Regions from separate parts of the Pantoea trifolii genome, predicted to be linked through region 1. Evidence: riboswitches for the same ligand, from Rfam matches in the RefSeq annotation. Region 1 holds a riboswitch; the other holds the start of a gene.
What was found. A riboswitch is a leader RNA that binds a small molecule or an ion and turns the genes downstream of it on or off. The one in region 1 is predicted to bind thiamine pyrophosphate.
Positions count from the first base shown of each region.

Region 2: linked by a shared signal. The riboswitch ahead of thiC (phosphomethylpyrimidine synthase ThiC) and the one ahead of NQH49_RS19995 (FAD-dependent oxidoreductase) in region 1 are both predicted to bind thiamine pyrophosphate.

Region 1 is NZ_JANIET010000002.1:130,460-138,068, forward strand. Features, by position in the region: gene NQH49_RS19985 (MFS transporter) at 1-1,081, shown strand, start outside; gene NQH49_RS19990 (6,7-dimethyl-8-ribityllumazine synthase) at 1,176-1,613, opposite strand; TPP riboswitch at 1,789-1,908, shown strand; gene NQH49_RS19995 (FAD-dependent oxidoreductase) at 2,038-2,982, shown strand; gene thiS (sulfur carrier protein ThiS) at 2,966-3,163, shown strand; gene NQH49_RS20005 (thiazole synthase) at 3,167-3,925, shown strand; gene NQH49_RS20010 (HesA/MoeB/ThiF family protein) at 3,937-4,902, shown strand; gene NQH49_RS20015 (ABC transporter ATP-binding protein) at 4,899-5,615, shown strand; gene NQH49_RS20020 (ABC transporter permease) at 5,599-6,333, shown strand; gene NQH49_RS20025 (ABC transporter substrate-binding protein) at 6,343-7,272, shown strand; gene fepB (Fe2+-enterobactin ABC transporter substrate-binding protein) at 7,464-7,609, shown strand, end outside.
Region 2 is NZ_JANIET010000001.1:283,128-290,736, reverse strand. Features, by position in the region: gene hemE (uroporphyrinogen decarboxylase) at 1-944, opposite strand, end outside; gene nudC (NAD(+) diphosphatase) at 984-1,757, opposite strand; gene NQH49_RS01285 (Rsd/AlgQ family anti-sigma factor) at 1,846-2,352, shown strand; TPP riboswitch at 2,585-2,685, shown strand; gene thiC (phosphomethylpyrimidine synthase ThiC) at 2,776-4,698, shown strand; gene thiE (thiamine phosphate synthase) at 4,695-5,342, shown strand; gene NQH49_RS01270 (aminotransferase-like domain-containing protein) at 5,496-6,950, opposite strand; gene NQH49_RS01265 (DUF1127 domain-containing protein) at 7,126-7,314, shown strand; gene rpoC (DNA-directed RNA polymerase subunit beta') at 7,381-7,609, opposite strand, start outside.

The sequences.
Region 1 (7,609 bases):
ACGCTTTATCGCCTGGTCGTTGGTAGCGTGGATGGTGGTGTCGATCGCCACCGGTTTTGTCACCAATCACTATCAGCTGCTGGCGCTGCGTTTTGTGCTGGGGATTTCCGAAGGCGGCATGCTGCCGGTGGTGTTAACCATGGTCAGCAACTGGTTCCCGGAAAAAGAGCTGGGTCGCGCCAACGCCTTTGTCATGATGTTCGCGCCGTTAGGTGGCATGTTTACTGCGCCGATATCGGGTTACATCATCAATGTGCTGGACTGGCGCTGGCTGTTCATAATCGAAGGCCTGCTTTCAGCGGTGGTGCTGCTGGTGTGGTGGCTGGTGATCGCCGATCGTCCTGAAGAGGCGCGCTGGTTACCGGCGCGAGAAAAGGAGTATTTGCTGCGCGAACTGGCGCGCGAAAAGGCTCAGCATCTGCAAAAGGAACCGGTCAGCAAAGCGCCGTTGAAAGCGGTGTTTCGCAACTCGGGCCTGATGAAGTTAGTGGCGCTCAACTTCTTCTATCAAACCGGCGATTACGGTTACACGCTGTGGCTGCCGAGTATCCTGAAAAATCTCACCGGTACCAACATGGCGGGCGTTGGTCTGCTGGCGGCGATTCCTTTTGTCGCGACGGTACTCGGCATCTACGCTATTTCGTGGTTAAGCGATCGCACCGGCAAGCGCCGTTTGTGGGTGATGGTGTCGCTGTTCTGTTTTGCCGCTGCCTTGCTGGCATCGGTGGTGCTGCATAATAACGTCGTCGCCGCCTATATCGCGCTGGTGGTGTGCGGCTTCTTCCTCAAAGCGGCAACCAGCCCGTTCTGGTCGATTCCCGGACGTATCGCTGCGCCGGAAGTGGCGGGTAGCGCGCGTGGCGTGATCAATGGCTTGGGTAATCTGGGTGGATTCTGCGGACCGTACTTAGTAGGGATCATGACACTGCTGTATAGCCAAAACGTGGCGATCTGCTGGCTGGCGGGTTCACTGGTGATTGCGGGAATCTTTACGCTGTTACTGCCGAAAGCGTGCGATATCAATCCATCTGAAACGCGCCGACATATGAAAAGTAATCATTTGATGAGTGTGAAACATTAAGTGAAGCGAGGCTGGCACTATTCTGAATATTAATAGTAGAAAGTCAGATTAAATAAAAAGGGAGCGCCTGATGAGGTGCTCCCTTTTTAATGCATTAATCAATCGACAGATTGTGAATAGCCAGCGCAGCGCGCGCGGCTTCTTTACCTTTCTTAATGAAATGCTCGGTATAGAAGTTTTCGATAACATCAACCGGCTGGAAATTATGCGGCGTTAATGACACGGAGAACACCGGCACGTTGGTGGTCAGCTGCACATTCATCAAGCCATCAACCACCGCAGCGGCAACGAAATCATGGCGATAGATACCGCCGTCAACCACCAGCGCCGCGCAGACAATCGCATCGTATTTACCGGTTTCAGCCAGACGCTTAGCCAGCAGCGGCATTTCAAATGCGCCAGGCACTTCCAGCACTTTTAATTCCGCTTCAACGGATTGATCGGCTAATTCTTTTTCAAATCCCACCAGGGCATTATGGACAATTTCTTTGTGCCAGCCGGCTTTAATAAATGCAATTTTAATATTCTTCATGGATATTCCGACATCACCTGTAATTGGTTCTTGCGCATAAAATAATGTGTTTGTATACCATATGTTACGTTTGTGATCCACAAAGCCCAGGTAGCGATAAATGCCTTGCTGCTTATTTCCCTGTAAACCATCTGGTTATTCCGCGCTTGACGGCGACCATCGCCTGCAATACAAATAGACGCGTCGGGGGAGTCTCGCCAAAGAGACTGAGAGGCTAATAGCGCACTGCGCGGCTTAGCGACCCTTTGAACCTGACCCAGTTGATACTGGCGTAGGAAGACTGACAGTCTTGTTCATTGGGCTGTCTGGCGCTCAGGCTAGCTTGATGGTTGCGCCATTTCCCTTCTCCTGTATCTGCGGGTCTCAGCTAACACTGAGAGGCCGATGTGAATTCCCCCTTTTTGAACATCCCGGAACCGGCGCTGTGAGCCGCTGGAGCGTGCTCGGCTGCGGCGTGGCGGGCTTGTGCGTGGCTACGTTGCTGGCGGAACGCGGCGAAGACGTCGAGGTGATTGGCGATGACGCGCGCCGCCCGGCATCGTGGTTTGCTGGCGGCATGCTGGCACCCTGGTGTGAAGCCGAAAGTGCGCCGCGCGACGTCATCACCCTTGGACAACACGCCGCCGCATGGTGGCAACAGCGCGTCAGCAGCGTAAAGCATCAGGGCACGTTGGTGGTTGCGCCGCCGCGCGATAGCCAGGAACTCAACCGTTTCGCCCGTATGACCGAGCAGCACCAATGGGTCGATCCCGCCGACATCGAACCGGCGCTGGAAGGGCGCTTTGCACGCGGTCTGTTTTTCGCCGGGGAAGCGCATCTCGATCCGCGTCTGGCGTTGCAGGAGATGCGAGACACGCTGATCGCACGCGGCGTACCATTCAACAATCGTGCGCCGAGCGGCCAGATTATCGATTGTCGCGGCATCCACGCCGCGCCACAACTGCCGCGCCTGCGTGCGGTGCGCGGCGAAATGCTGATTCTGCACAGCGAAGACGTGCAGTTTTCCCGCCCGATTCGTCTGCTGCATCCGCGTTTTCCCTGCTATCTGGTGCCGCGACGCGGCGGCCACTTTATGCTCGGCGCCACCATGATCGAGAGCGACGACGCCAGCGCCATCAGCGCGCGCGCCATGATGGAGTTGCTCAGCGCCGCCTACGCCATTCATCCGGCTTTAGCCGAAGCGCGCGTCATTGAGAGCGGCAGCGGGCTGCGTCCGGCTTATCCGGCGAATCTGCCGGAAATCCACTATCACAACCACACCTTTTATCTCAACGGCATGTATCGCCACGGTTTTCTGCTGGCACCGATGCTGGCAGAGCAGCTGATGCAGCGTCTTTCTGGGGAACTTAAAAATGAACATTCAGCTTAACGGCCGCCTCATCAGCACGCAGGCAAACAGCCTGAGCGAATTGCTGATCGAGCAGCAAATTGACGCGGCCTGCGTCGCCACCGCCTACAACGGTGCGTTTGTGCCAAAAAGCCAGTACTACACGCAGCTGCTGGATGAAGGTTGCCAGCTTGAAGTGCTGTCACCGATGCAGGGAGGTTAAGCGATGTTTTACGATTTTGACCCGCAATCGCGCTTCCTGCTCGGCACCGCCGGTTATCCTTCGCCCGCCATTTTGCAGCAGGCGATTGCCGCCTCCGGCACCGACATCATCACCGTCAGTTTACGGCGCGAAGGCGCGGCGGGCGCGGCTTTCCGTGAACTGCTGACCGGCCTCAACATCCGCGTGTTACCCAATACCGCCGGTTGTCACACGGTGAAAGAAGCCGTCACCACCGCGCACATGGCGCGCGAACTGTTCAACACCGCGTGGATCAAGCTGGAAGTGATTGGTCACGCCGACACGCTGCAGCCCGATCCTTTCGCGCTGGTGGAAGCCGCGCGCATCCTCAGCGCAGAGGGTTTTCAGGTGTTTCCTTACACCACTGAAGATCTGATCGTCGGCGAAAAACTGCTGGCGGCGGGCTGCGAACTGTTGATGCCGTGGGGCGCGCCGATTGGTTCCGGTCAGGGTTTACGTAACATCGACGGCCTGCGTGCCATGCGCGCGTGGTTCAGCGACATTCCGCTGATCATTGATGCCGGCATTGGCGCGCCGTCGCAGGCGGCGCAGGCGATGGAGATGGGCTTTGATGGCATTCTGCTCAACACCGCCGTCGCCAAAGCGGGCGATCCGATCGGCATGGCCAACGCCTTCCGTCTGGCGATTGAAGCCGGGCAAGCCGCTCGCGCTGCCGGACTGATGGAGAAGCGCGATATGGCCGCTGCGTCCACGCCGATTTTTGGCCTGGCAAATCTGAGTTGAGGCAGGCAAATATGCAACGTTATCAACGCCAGATGATGCTGGCGGAAATCGGCGAAGCAGGGCAGCAGAAGCTGCTCGACGCGCGCGTGCTGGTGGCGGGCGCGGGTGGATTAGGTGCCACGCTACTGCCGCAGCTGGTGGGCGCGGGCGTCGGCCATATTCGGCTGTATGACGACGATGTGGTGGCGCTGCATAACCTGCATCGGCAAACGCTGTTTACTGAGCAGGATATCGACCAGCCCAAAGTGCTGCGCGCGCAACAGGCGTTGCATCAGCGTAATTCGCAAGTGCAGATTGAAGCATTGCAGCAGTCGCTGAGCGCCAGCAACGTGCAGCAGGCGCTGGCGGGATGCGATCTGGTGATCGACGCCGCCGATAACTTTGCCGTCACCTACCAACTTTCGGATGCTTGCATGAAGGCGGGCATGCCGCTGATCAGCGCCTCGGTGCTGGGACGGCAAGGTTACATTGGCGGATTCTGTGGCGGCGCGCCGAGCTACCGCGCCGTGTTCCCGCGTTTGCCGTCATCGGCGGCGAACTGCAACACCGCGGGCGTGATGGGCCCAGCGGTGGCGACGCTTGGCGCGATGCAGGCGCAGATGGCGCTCAGCGTGCTGCTGGAATTGCAGCCATCACCGCTCGGTTGTCTGGTGAACTGCGACTTCGTGAACTGGCATTTTCGCCCGTTCCGCTTTGATGATGCGGAAGAGCCGGAACATGCAGTGCCGTTTATCGACCCGTCAATGCTTGCCGCCGATGACTGCATTGTCGAGTTGCGCAGTTGTGAGGAAGCGCCGGTCAGCGTGGCGGATGGCGTTGAGCGCATCTTGCCGCAGGCGATTGCGGCATGGCAGCCGCCCGCCCAGCAGCGCATCGTGCTGGTGTGCGCCAGCGGCATCCGCGCCGCGCAGGCCGCTAGCGCGCTGGCGCAGCGCGGATTTCTTCAGCTGGCGATTCTGGCGGCCAATCGCCCATGAATCAGGACATTCTCTTCAACCATGTAAGCTTTAGCTGGGGCGATAAACCGCTGTGTCAGCGGCTGAATCTGCAACTGCGCGGCGGCAAAACCACGGTGATGCTGGGACGCAGCGGCATCGGCAAAAGTACGCTGCTGCGGCTGGTGGCCGGATTACTCAAGCCGCAGCAGGGCGCGGTGCAGGGCTTAAGCGGCAACGTGGCGTGGATGGGCCAGCAGGATCTGCTTTATCCATGGCTGACGGTGCTCGACAACGTGATGCTGTCGGCGCGGCTCAGCGGCGAAAAGCCGGATCGTCCGCGCGCGCTGGCACTGCTGGAGCAGGTGAAACTCAGCGACGTGGCGCATGCGCCGCCGCAGCAACTTTCGGGCGGCATGCGGCAACGCGTGGCGCTGGCACGCACGCTCTATGCGCAGCGCGACGTAGTGCTGATGGATGAACCTTTCGCCACGCTGGATGTGATGACCAAACTCAGCCTGCAAACGCTGACTGCCGAATTACTGCAAGGCAAAACCGTGCTGCTGGTGACGCACGATCCGCTGGAAGCGTGCCGCATGGCCGATGACATTCTGCTGCTGCAAGGCCAGCCGCTGGCCATCGAAAGCTGGCCGGTTCCCGGCGGTGACGCGCCGCGTGCGTTTGATCATCCCGACGTGCTGCAGGCGCAGGCTCAACTCTTCTCCCGACTGAATACCCATGAAAACACTGTTTAGCGCGATTTACCTGATCGTGGTGCTGCTGTGCGGTTGGCTGCTGGCGCGTCACAGCGGCGTGCCAACTTTCCTGCTGCCCGCGCCGCAGGCAGTGCTTGAAGCGCTGTGGTTGCATCGTCAACTGCTGTGGCATCACGCGCTCTATACGCTGGCGGAAATTGTGCTGGCGCTGCTGCTGGGCATCGGCGCGGGCGTGACGTTGGCGGTGCTGATGGCGGCCAGTCCGCTGCTGCGTCGCGTGCTGTTTCCGCTGGTCACCGCCAGCCAGGCGATTCCGGTGTTTGCCCTCGCGCCGCTGCTGGTGCTGTGGCTCGGCTTTGGTATCGCCTCGAAAGTAGTGGTGGCGGCCTTGATCCTGTTCTTCCCGCTGTGCTTATCGCTGTTCGATGGGCTGTGTCGCACGCCCAGCGGCTGGCTGGAACTGGCGCAAACCAGCACGTCATCGCGCTTTCGCATCTTCTGGCGCGTGCGCTGGCCCGCCGCGTTACCGCAATTTTTCTCTGGCCTGCAGATGGCGGTGGTGCTGGCGCCGATTGGCGTGGTGATTGGTGAATGGGTCGGTGCCAGCGAAGGGCTTGGCTATCTGATGATGCAATCCAACGCGCGCCTGGAAACCGCCACCAGCTTCGCAGCACTGCTGCTGTTACTGATTCTGGCGCTGCTGCTTTCGGGCAGCGTGGCGCTGATGCGTAAGAAACTCCTCTGGCAATCTACATAAGGAAGTACCGTGAATACCCTACGAATCGCATTGACCGCGTTGCTGCTGCTGGCGACCGCTAACGTCCAGGCGGCGGAGAAAGTTCGTCTGCTGCTCGACTGGTTTATTAACCCCAACCACGCGGCGATTTTTGCTGCCCAGCACAGCGGCGCGTTTAAGAAAGAGGGGCTGGATGTGGAGATGATCGCGCCGGCCGATTCTGCTTCGGTGCCGTTGCTGCTGGCGGCGGGTAAAGTCGATCTCGCCATCAGCTACCAGCCGCAGCTCTACACGCTGGTGGATAAAGAGGTGCCGGTGATCCGCGTCGGCACGTTGATTAATCAGCCGCTGAATACGCTGACCACGGTGTCAGGCGATATCCACTCGCTGAAAGATTTCGCGGGCAAAACCATCGGTTATGCGGTGCCGGGCACCGAAGATGTGGCGATTCGCAATATGCTGAAATCACAGGGCGTTGATGCTGACTCGGTGAAGCTTATCAACCTGAATATGGATGGCACCTCCGCGCTCCTTACGCACAAGATTGATGGCGCGATGACCATCTTCCGCAACTACGAGCTGCTGGACCTGAAAGACAAAGGTGCCAAGCCAACGGTGTTTAAACCGGAAGATTATGGCGTGCCTGCTTATGATGAGCTGATCATTGTGGCAAACCAGAAAACTGCCGCGCAGGATAGACGCATTCCGGCGTTTTTAAGTGGTCTGGATGCCGGTGTGGCGTGGCTGCGTGCACATCCGCAGGAAGCGTGGCAGGCGTTTATTAAGCAATATCCCGAGCTGAATACGCCGCTCAATCACGAGGCGTGGCAGGCAACGCTGCCGTATTTCGCCGCGCACAGTGCGGAGTTTGATCAGGCGCGCTATCAGGCGTTTGGTGAATATATGAAGGCCAATGGCGTGATTAAAGTTGTGGCACCTATGGCGCGATATTCGTTGTAGGTTGGTGCGTTGTCCCTCACCCCAACCCTCTCCCGCGCGCGGGAGAGGGAGCTGACCGCGCCCACCTCCACATTCCCTCTCCCGCCTGCGGGAGAGGGCCAGGGTGAGGGAAACCACGCACAATTCCCTTGCACCCGCACTTATTTTTGATAATGATATTTATTCTCAACTATCAAGTGATGGACAACCTGATGCGTTTCCCCGCTCTTTCTCTGCTACTTAGCCTGTTTTTCATTTGCACCCATGTACATGCCGACGCCGCCTGGCCGCGCACTCTCGCCACACCTAAAGGCCCGTTCACTCTCCAACAGCCGCCGCAGCGTATTGTCTCTACCAG
Region 2 (7,609 bases), on a different contig from region 1:
AAACCTTCAAGAATCCCGGCTACTTCCTGCTCGATGCGCGCAGGCGGTGCATACAGCATGGAAGGATCCATGTTGCCCTGCAGCGCCACTTTGTCACCTACGCGACGACGCGCATCGGCGATATCGGTGGTCCAGTCGAGCCCCAGCGCATCACAGCCGGTCGCGGCTATCGCTTCCAGCCATTGGCCGCCACCTTTGGTGAACAGCGTAATAGGTACGCGACGACCTTCGTTCTCGTGCAGCACGCTATCGACGATTTTATGCATGTAATAGAGCGAGAATTCGCAATAGTCGCGTCCGGTCAGCACGCCGCCCCATGTATCGAACACCATGATCGACTGCGCGCCAGCTTTGATCTGCGCATTGAGATAAAGAATCACGCTGTCCGCCAGCTTATCCAGCAATTTGTGCAGGGTTTGCGGCTCGGCGTACATCATCTTTTTGATTTTTGTGAAGGCTTTGCTGCTGCCGCCTTCAACCATGTAGGTTGCCAGCGTCCACGGGCTGCCGGAGAAACCGATCAGCGGCACTTCGCCTTTCAGGTTGTGACGAATGGTACGCACCGCGTTCATCACATAACCGAGTTCATGCTCTGGATCCGGCACCGGCAGTTTGTCGACATCCGCACGACAGGTGATCGGGTTGGAGAAACGCGGGCCTTCGCCGGTCTCAAAGTAGAGCCCAAGTCCCATCGCATCCGGAATGGTGAGGATATCGCTGAAGAGGATTGCCGCATCCAGCGCATAGCGACGCAGCGGTTGCAGCGTGACTTCACACGCCAGCTCAGCATTCTTACACAGCGACATAAAATCACCGGCTTCAGCGCGCGTGGCTTTGTACTCCGGCAAATAGCGCCCAGCTTGTCGCATCATCCATACCGGCGTGACATCTACCGGCTGACGTAACAGGGCGCGCAGATAACGATCGTTCTTCAGTTCACTCATAATGGGCTCTCTCATGCTAAGGCCGGCAGTGTAGCATTTTCACGCCGCGCTGGCGCGACACAGGGCAACAGTATCTTCAATCAGGCGACGCGCCACCGTGCCGGGCGGCGGTAACAGCGGCAGATTGTCATAGCGATACCAACCGGCATCCAGCAGCTCTTTGCCGTCGTGTTGCAGATCGCCGCCATCATATTCCGCCATATACGCCATCATCAGGGAGTGCGGGAACGGCCACGGCTGCGAGGTCACGTAACGCACGTTTTTCACCCGCACGTTACTCTCCTCCATCACTTCCCGCGCTACCGCTTGTTCTAAGGTTTCGCCCACTTCGACGAACCCTGCCAGCACGGTATAGATGTTGTTGCGATGACGCGCATGATTGGCAAGCAGGATCTCATCGCCACGACGGATGGCCACGATGATGCACGGCGCAATTTGCGGGTAATAGCGCTCGCGGCAATGATTGCACAAGCAGGCAAATTCGCGTTTGCTGATGTGCATCTCATGGCCGCAATAGCCGCACCAGCGATGCGAACGGTAAAACTCCGCCAGCTGCACGCCACGCCCGGCGATTTGGAACAGGCCGACATCCTCATCAATCAGTTGGCGCACCGAGCCCATGCTGTCCGGGCGCGACTCGCGTACCAGCCAGACATTCTCGCCCTGCCACTCGCCAATCAACATGCCGTTGCTGCCGTTCAGGCCAAAATCGCTGGCTAAGCCATGCGGCAATTCACCCTGCGGCATCCAAAGTTTTTGCTCATGGCTGACAACCCACCAACCAGCGTCTAAGCTTGAGATCTCACGTTGCATCTTAATCGTTGTCCTTAGCGTCAAATCGCACGCTGAAATCCTAATATTAAGTGTGTAATTAACAACTATAACCTACCTGGAGCCCCATATGCTTAACCAGTTAGAGAACCTGACAGAGCGTGTCGGTGGCAGAAATGAATTGGTGGATTCATGGCTGCGCGCCCGTCGACAGCTGCTCGTCACTTACTACGAGCTTATTGGCATGAAGCCACAAAAAGATGCGTTAACTGCGCTGGATGAACAGGCGCTGGATGCGTTTTGTCACAACCTGGTAGATTACCTGTCTACCGGCCATTTCAGCGTGTATGAACACATCATTAGTGAGATGCAGGGTGATAGCCCATTAATCGTGGCCGCGCAGATTTATCCGGCACTTGAGGCGAATACCGATCGCATCATGCAGCTTTACGACACCCATCTGCAGCAAGCGATTAACGATGATAATTGCGTGGATTTTCAAACCGCGCTCTCCGAAGTCGGTGAAGTGCTGGAATCGCGCTTTACGCTGGAAGATAAGCTGGTGCAGCTCGCCTGGGATCACCAGCTGGCGCGCCCGCCGGTGGCCAATGACAGCGTCATCGCCCGCCCGGCTTAACATCCTGAAGTTGTAAAAAACTTGTTATTCAAGAAAAGCCCTCTTATGCTGAATGGGCTTTTTTATTGCCTCTTCAAAACATGAAGAGCCAAATTTTGCGGTTTAAGCGTAGCGTGCGCAGCCAGTTTGCACTCGGACAGCGCGCAGGGACCGGAGCGTACACGTAGTACGTGACGGTCACGAGCACTGCCCAGGTGCAAAATGGCAAGCAAAGTAGCTTAAACCACAAAACACAACCTTGTCGGAGTGCCCTCCGGGGCTGAGACCGTTAATTCGGGATCCGCGGAACCTGATCAGGTTAGTACCTGCGAAGGGAACAAGAGTAGACATCATCAGCACGTTGCAAGCTGGCGCCCAGCATCGTCGCTGTTACTCCTTCCGAACTCTGGACAAGCAACTTCCAACCTTTACCGGAAACTTGCTATGTCTGCTAAAACGTCTCGTCGTGAACAGCGCGCTCAGGCGCAAGAATTTATCGATTCCCTGCAGGGAACCGCTTTCCCCAACTCCAAACGTATCTGGATCACCGGCAGCCGCGCGGATATTCGCGTGCCGATGCGTGAGATACAGCTCAGCCCGACACATATCGGCGGCAGCAAAGAACATCCGCAATATGAGCCGAATGAAGCGGTGCCGGTATACGACACCGCCGGTGCTTATGGCGATCCTCAAGCCACTATTGATGTGCATCAGGGACTCGCCAGGCTGCGCGCCAACTGGATCGAAGAACGTGACGACAGTGAAACTATCCGCCAGCTAAGTTCCAGCTACACGCAGCAGCGTCTGGCGGATGAAGGCTTGGATCACCTGCGTTTTGAATATCTGCCACAACCGCGCCGCGCCAAAGCGGGTCGCCGGGTTACCCAACTGCACTATGCGCGACAGGGCATCATCACGCCGGAGATGGAGTTTATTGCGCTGCGTGAAAACATGGGCCGCGAGCGTATTCGCGGTGAAGTGCTGCTACAGCAGCATCCGGGCCACAGCTTTGGCGCTAATCTGCCGGAAAATATCACCGCTGAATTTGTTCGCCAGGAAGTCGCCAGCGGCCGCGCCATCATTCCTTCTAACATCAACCATCCCGAATCCGAACCGATGATCATCGGCCGCAACTTCCTGGTGAAGGTAAATGCCAATATTGGTAACTCGGCGGTGAGTTCATCGATTGAAGAAGAAGTGGAGAAGCTGGTGTGGTCGACGCGCTGGGGCGCAGACACCGTGATGGATCTCTCAACCGGCCGCTACATCCATGAAACGCGCGAGTGGATTTTGCGAAACAGCCCGGTGCCGATTGGTACAGTGCCGATTTATCAGGCGCTGGAAAAAGTGAACGGCATTGCAGAAGATCTCAACTGGGCGATTTTCCGCGACACGCTGCTGGAGCAAGCGGAACAAGGCGTTGACTACTTCACCATTCACGCTGGCGTATTGCTACGCTATGTGCCGATGACGGCCAACCGGCTGACCGGCATTGTGTCGCGCGGCGGCTCGATTATGGCGAAATGGTGCCTGTCGCATCACACCGAAAGCTTCCTCTATCTGCACTTCCGCGAGATTTGTGAAATTTGTGCCGCCTACGATGTGGCGCTGTCGCTCGGCGACGGCCTGCGTCCCGGTTCAATTCAGGATGCCAACGATGAGGCACAATTTGCCGAACTGCATACGCTGGGCGAACTGACTAAAATCGCCTGGGAATATGATGTGCAGGTGATGATTGAAGGTCCGGGACACGTGCCGATGCAGATGATTCGTCGCAATATGACTGAACAGCTTGAGCATTGTCACGAAGCGCCGTTTTACACGCTTGGCCCGCTCACCACCGATATCGCGCCCGGCTATGACCATTTCACTTCTGGCATCGGTGCGGCCATGATCGGCTGGTTCGGCTGCGCAATGCTGTGCTACGTGACGCCGAAAGAGCACCTCGGTTTGCCGAATAAAGAGGATGTGAAGCAAGGGCTGATCACCTACAAGATCGCCGCGCACGCAGCGGATCTGGCGAAAGGTCATCCGGGCGCGCAGATCCGCGACAATGCGATGTCGAAAGCGCGTTTTGAATTTCGCTGGGAAGATCAGTTCAATCTGGCGCTCGATCCGCACACCGCACGCGCCTATCACGATGAAACTTTGCCGCAGGAATCAGGCAAAGTGGCGCACTTCTGCTCAATGTGCGGCCCGAAATTCTGCTCAATGAAAATTACTCAGGAAGTGCGCGAGTTTGCCGCCCGCCAGCAGGCTGAAGCCCAGCCGATTGAGATTGGTATGGCGCAAATGTCAGATGCCTTCCGCAATCGTGGCGGCGGGCTTTATCACGCTGCCGATACCCTTAAAGAGGAAAATGTATGACCGACACCTTTCCTGCCACGGCCCCAAAACTGGGGCTGTATCCGGTTGTCGATAGCGTGGAATGGATCGCGCGCTTGCTGGAAGCCGGTGTGCGCACCATTCAGCTGCGCATCAAAGATTGTGAAGATCATGAGGTGGAAGATGCCGTGCGCGAGGCGATTGCGCTTGGCAAACAGTATCGGGCACGCCTGTTTATCAATGATTACTGGCGCTTAGCCATTAAATATCATGCTTATGGCGTGCACCTTGGCCAGGAAGATCTCGATGTCGCCGATCTGGCGGCCATTCGTGAGGCGGGATTGCGCCTGGGTTTATCGACGCATGACGATGCCGAGCTGGATCGAGCGCTGGCGCTGCGCCCTTCTTACATTGCGCTTGGCCACATCTATCCTACGCAAACCAAAGACATGCCATCTGCGCCGCAGGGCGTGGTGGAATTGAAACGCCATCTGTCGCGTTTACAGGATGTGCCAACCGTGGCGATTGGCGGTATTTCACTGGCGCGCGTGCCTGAAGTGCTGGCTACCGGCGTGGGCAGTATTGCGGTGGTGAGTGCGATTACCCAGGCCGCAGACTGGCGCGCAGCAACGCAGCAGTTGCTGTCACTGGTGGAAAATGGAATCGAACCTGCAAAAGTAATGTAATGCGTGGTAAGTGAGGATGAAACGCTGGAATCTGTCGCGCAGCAGCGTGATGTGATGGCTAGCGCCCTTTCCTGATAAAGCTAAAGTGTGCCTGCCCGCTGTCGCTTGCAGCGGGCCAGGGCTGGTCTTAACCTCTCCCAGCCCTGCCTTTCTTCACATAGTCAGGGAGGAGGTATGTACGGTTTCCACACTACAAGCCAGCATGGCACGTTCTACTGCTGCACCGAGTTGGGCTATCGCCTGTTCCGTATGCTCATTCATTGGCAAACCATAATTCAGGCGCAAGCAGTTGCGATACTTGCCCGAGGCCGAAAACAGCGAGCCCACCGCAACCTGCATGTTCAGCTCACGCAATTCGGTATTGAGCCTGACCGCGTCAAACGCCTCTGGCAATTCAATCCACATCAGGAAACTGCCCTGCGGACGCGACACACAAATCCCGCACGGGAAGTAGTGGCGCACCCAACAGCTAAAGGTTTCGTAGTTGCGTTGATACACCTGACGCATGCGCCGCAAATGCGGCAGATAATGACCAAGGCGTATAAACTCGGCGACCGCATGCTGCGGCTGTGTGGCCGTCGACCCGGTGCTGATGTATTTCATATGCAGCACGCGATCGCGATAGCGCCCCGGCGCCACCCAACCGACCCGCAATCCCGGCGCCAGCGTTTTGGAGAACGAACTGCACAACAACACGCGGCCATCGTGGTCCAACGACTTGATGGTAACCGGACGCGGATATTCCCACGCCAGCTCACCATACACATCGTCTTCAATAATCGCGGCATCGAAACGCTGCGCCAGCGTAACCAGCGCACGTTTGCGAGATTCCGGCATGATGAAGCCCAGCGGATTATTGCAGTTGGGCACTACCACCACCGCTTTGATCGGCCACTGCTCGAACGCCAGTTCCAGCGCTTCCAGGCTGATGCCTGTGACCGAATCGGTAGGAATTTCAATAGCGCGAATGCCGAAGCCGCGCAGGGTTTGCATGGTGCCGTGGAAAGTGGGCGACTCAACCGCAATGATGTCACCGGCCTGGCATATTGCACGAATCGAAATCGACAACGCTTCATGGCAGCCAGTGGTAATCACGATATCTTCTGCCGTGAGCTGACAACCGCTGTCAATCGTCAGACGCGCAACCTGTTCGCGCAATGCCGCGACGCCCAACAAACTGTCATAGTTGAGCTGATCAATTTCCTGCCTCTGCGCCATGCGGCTCTGAATTTTCCACAGCGGTTTCAACGTGGGCTGAGTGAGATCGGGAATACCGCTGCCGAGTTGCAATACATCGCTGTTAGTCCTGCTGCTGAGCAGCTCCAGCACAGATTCCCACTGTGTGATTTCCACCGGGCGCTGTGCCGGTCGGGTTATGGCGGGCATCGGCGGCGTCGCTTTGCGCGTTGCAACGAAATACCCGGATCGAGGCTGCGGCACGATCAGCTGTTTCTCTTCCAGCAGATGATATGCCTGCTGAACGGTACTGATACTCACGCCGTGTTCCAGGCTAAGCGTGCGCACCGATGGCAAGCGCTCGCCGCTGCGATACAGCCCCTGCTCAATTCGATCCGAAAGCAAACATGCCAAATGTTGGTAGCGCGTCATCGTATGCCTCACTAAGCCTTAGATCATAACAAACCAGTACAGATAGCCCTTATTATTACCATTCAGATTCATCACAGCGCAATCTGTATGTTAAAGATAAGTGATTTTTGCGTCTGTATCATAATACGCAGGAATTGGACAATGCATCTCAGGCAACCTACTGAGGGCAAGGATTATGGAATTCGATCAAAACCGCGCGGCTAAACCTTTTGATGTCACTTTACTGGATATCTTCCGTGGCGCAGTACGTATGGTTAAACACTGGAAAGCACGGCGGGAAACGCATCGCATCCTGTCAAAACTGAGTGACAATCAGCTGCGGGATATCGGACTGACACGCGAAGATGTCTGCCGTAAGTTCTGACAAAATCAAGACGAAAAAAAACCCTGCCGAGGCAGGGTTTTTTATTGGTCAGCTTTAGCAGACGAATTACTCGTCGTCGCTTCCGCCCAGACCGGCGTTCAGCAATTCAGCCAGGCTAGCAGAGGCTTCATCCGCAGTAACCTGCGGTGCAACCGGTGCTTCACCCGCAGAGCGGCGACGCATACGATCCTGGTGATAAGCATAACCGGTACCGGCTGGGATCAGACGACCCACGATTACGTTCTCTTTCAGGCCGCGCAGTTCATCGCGCTTACCTGCAACTGCTGCTTCGGTC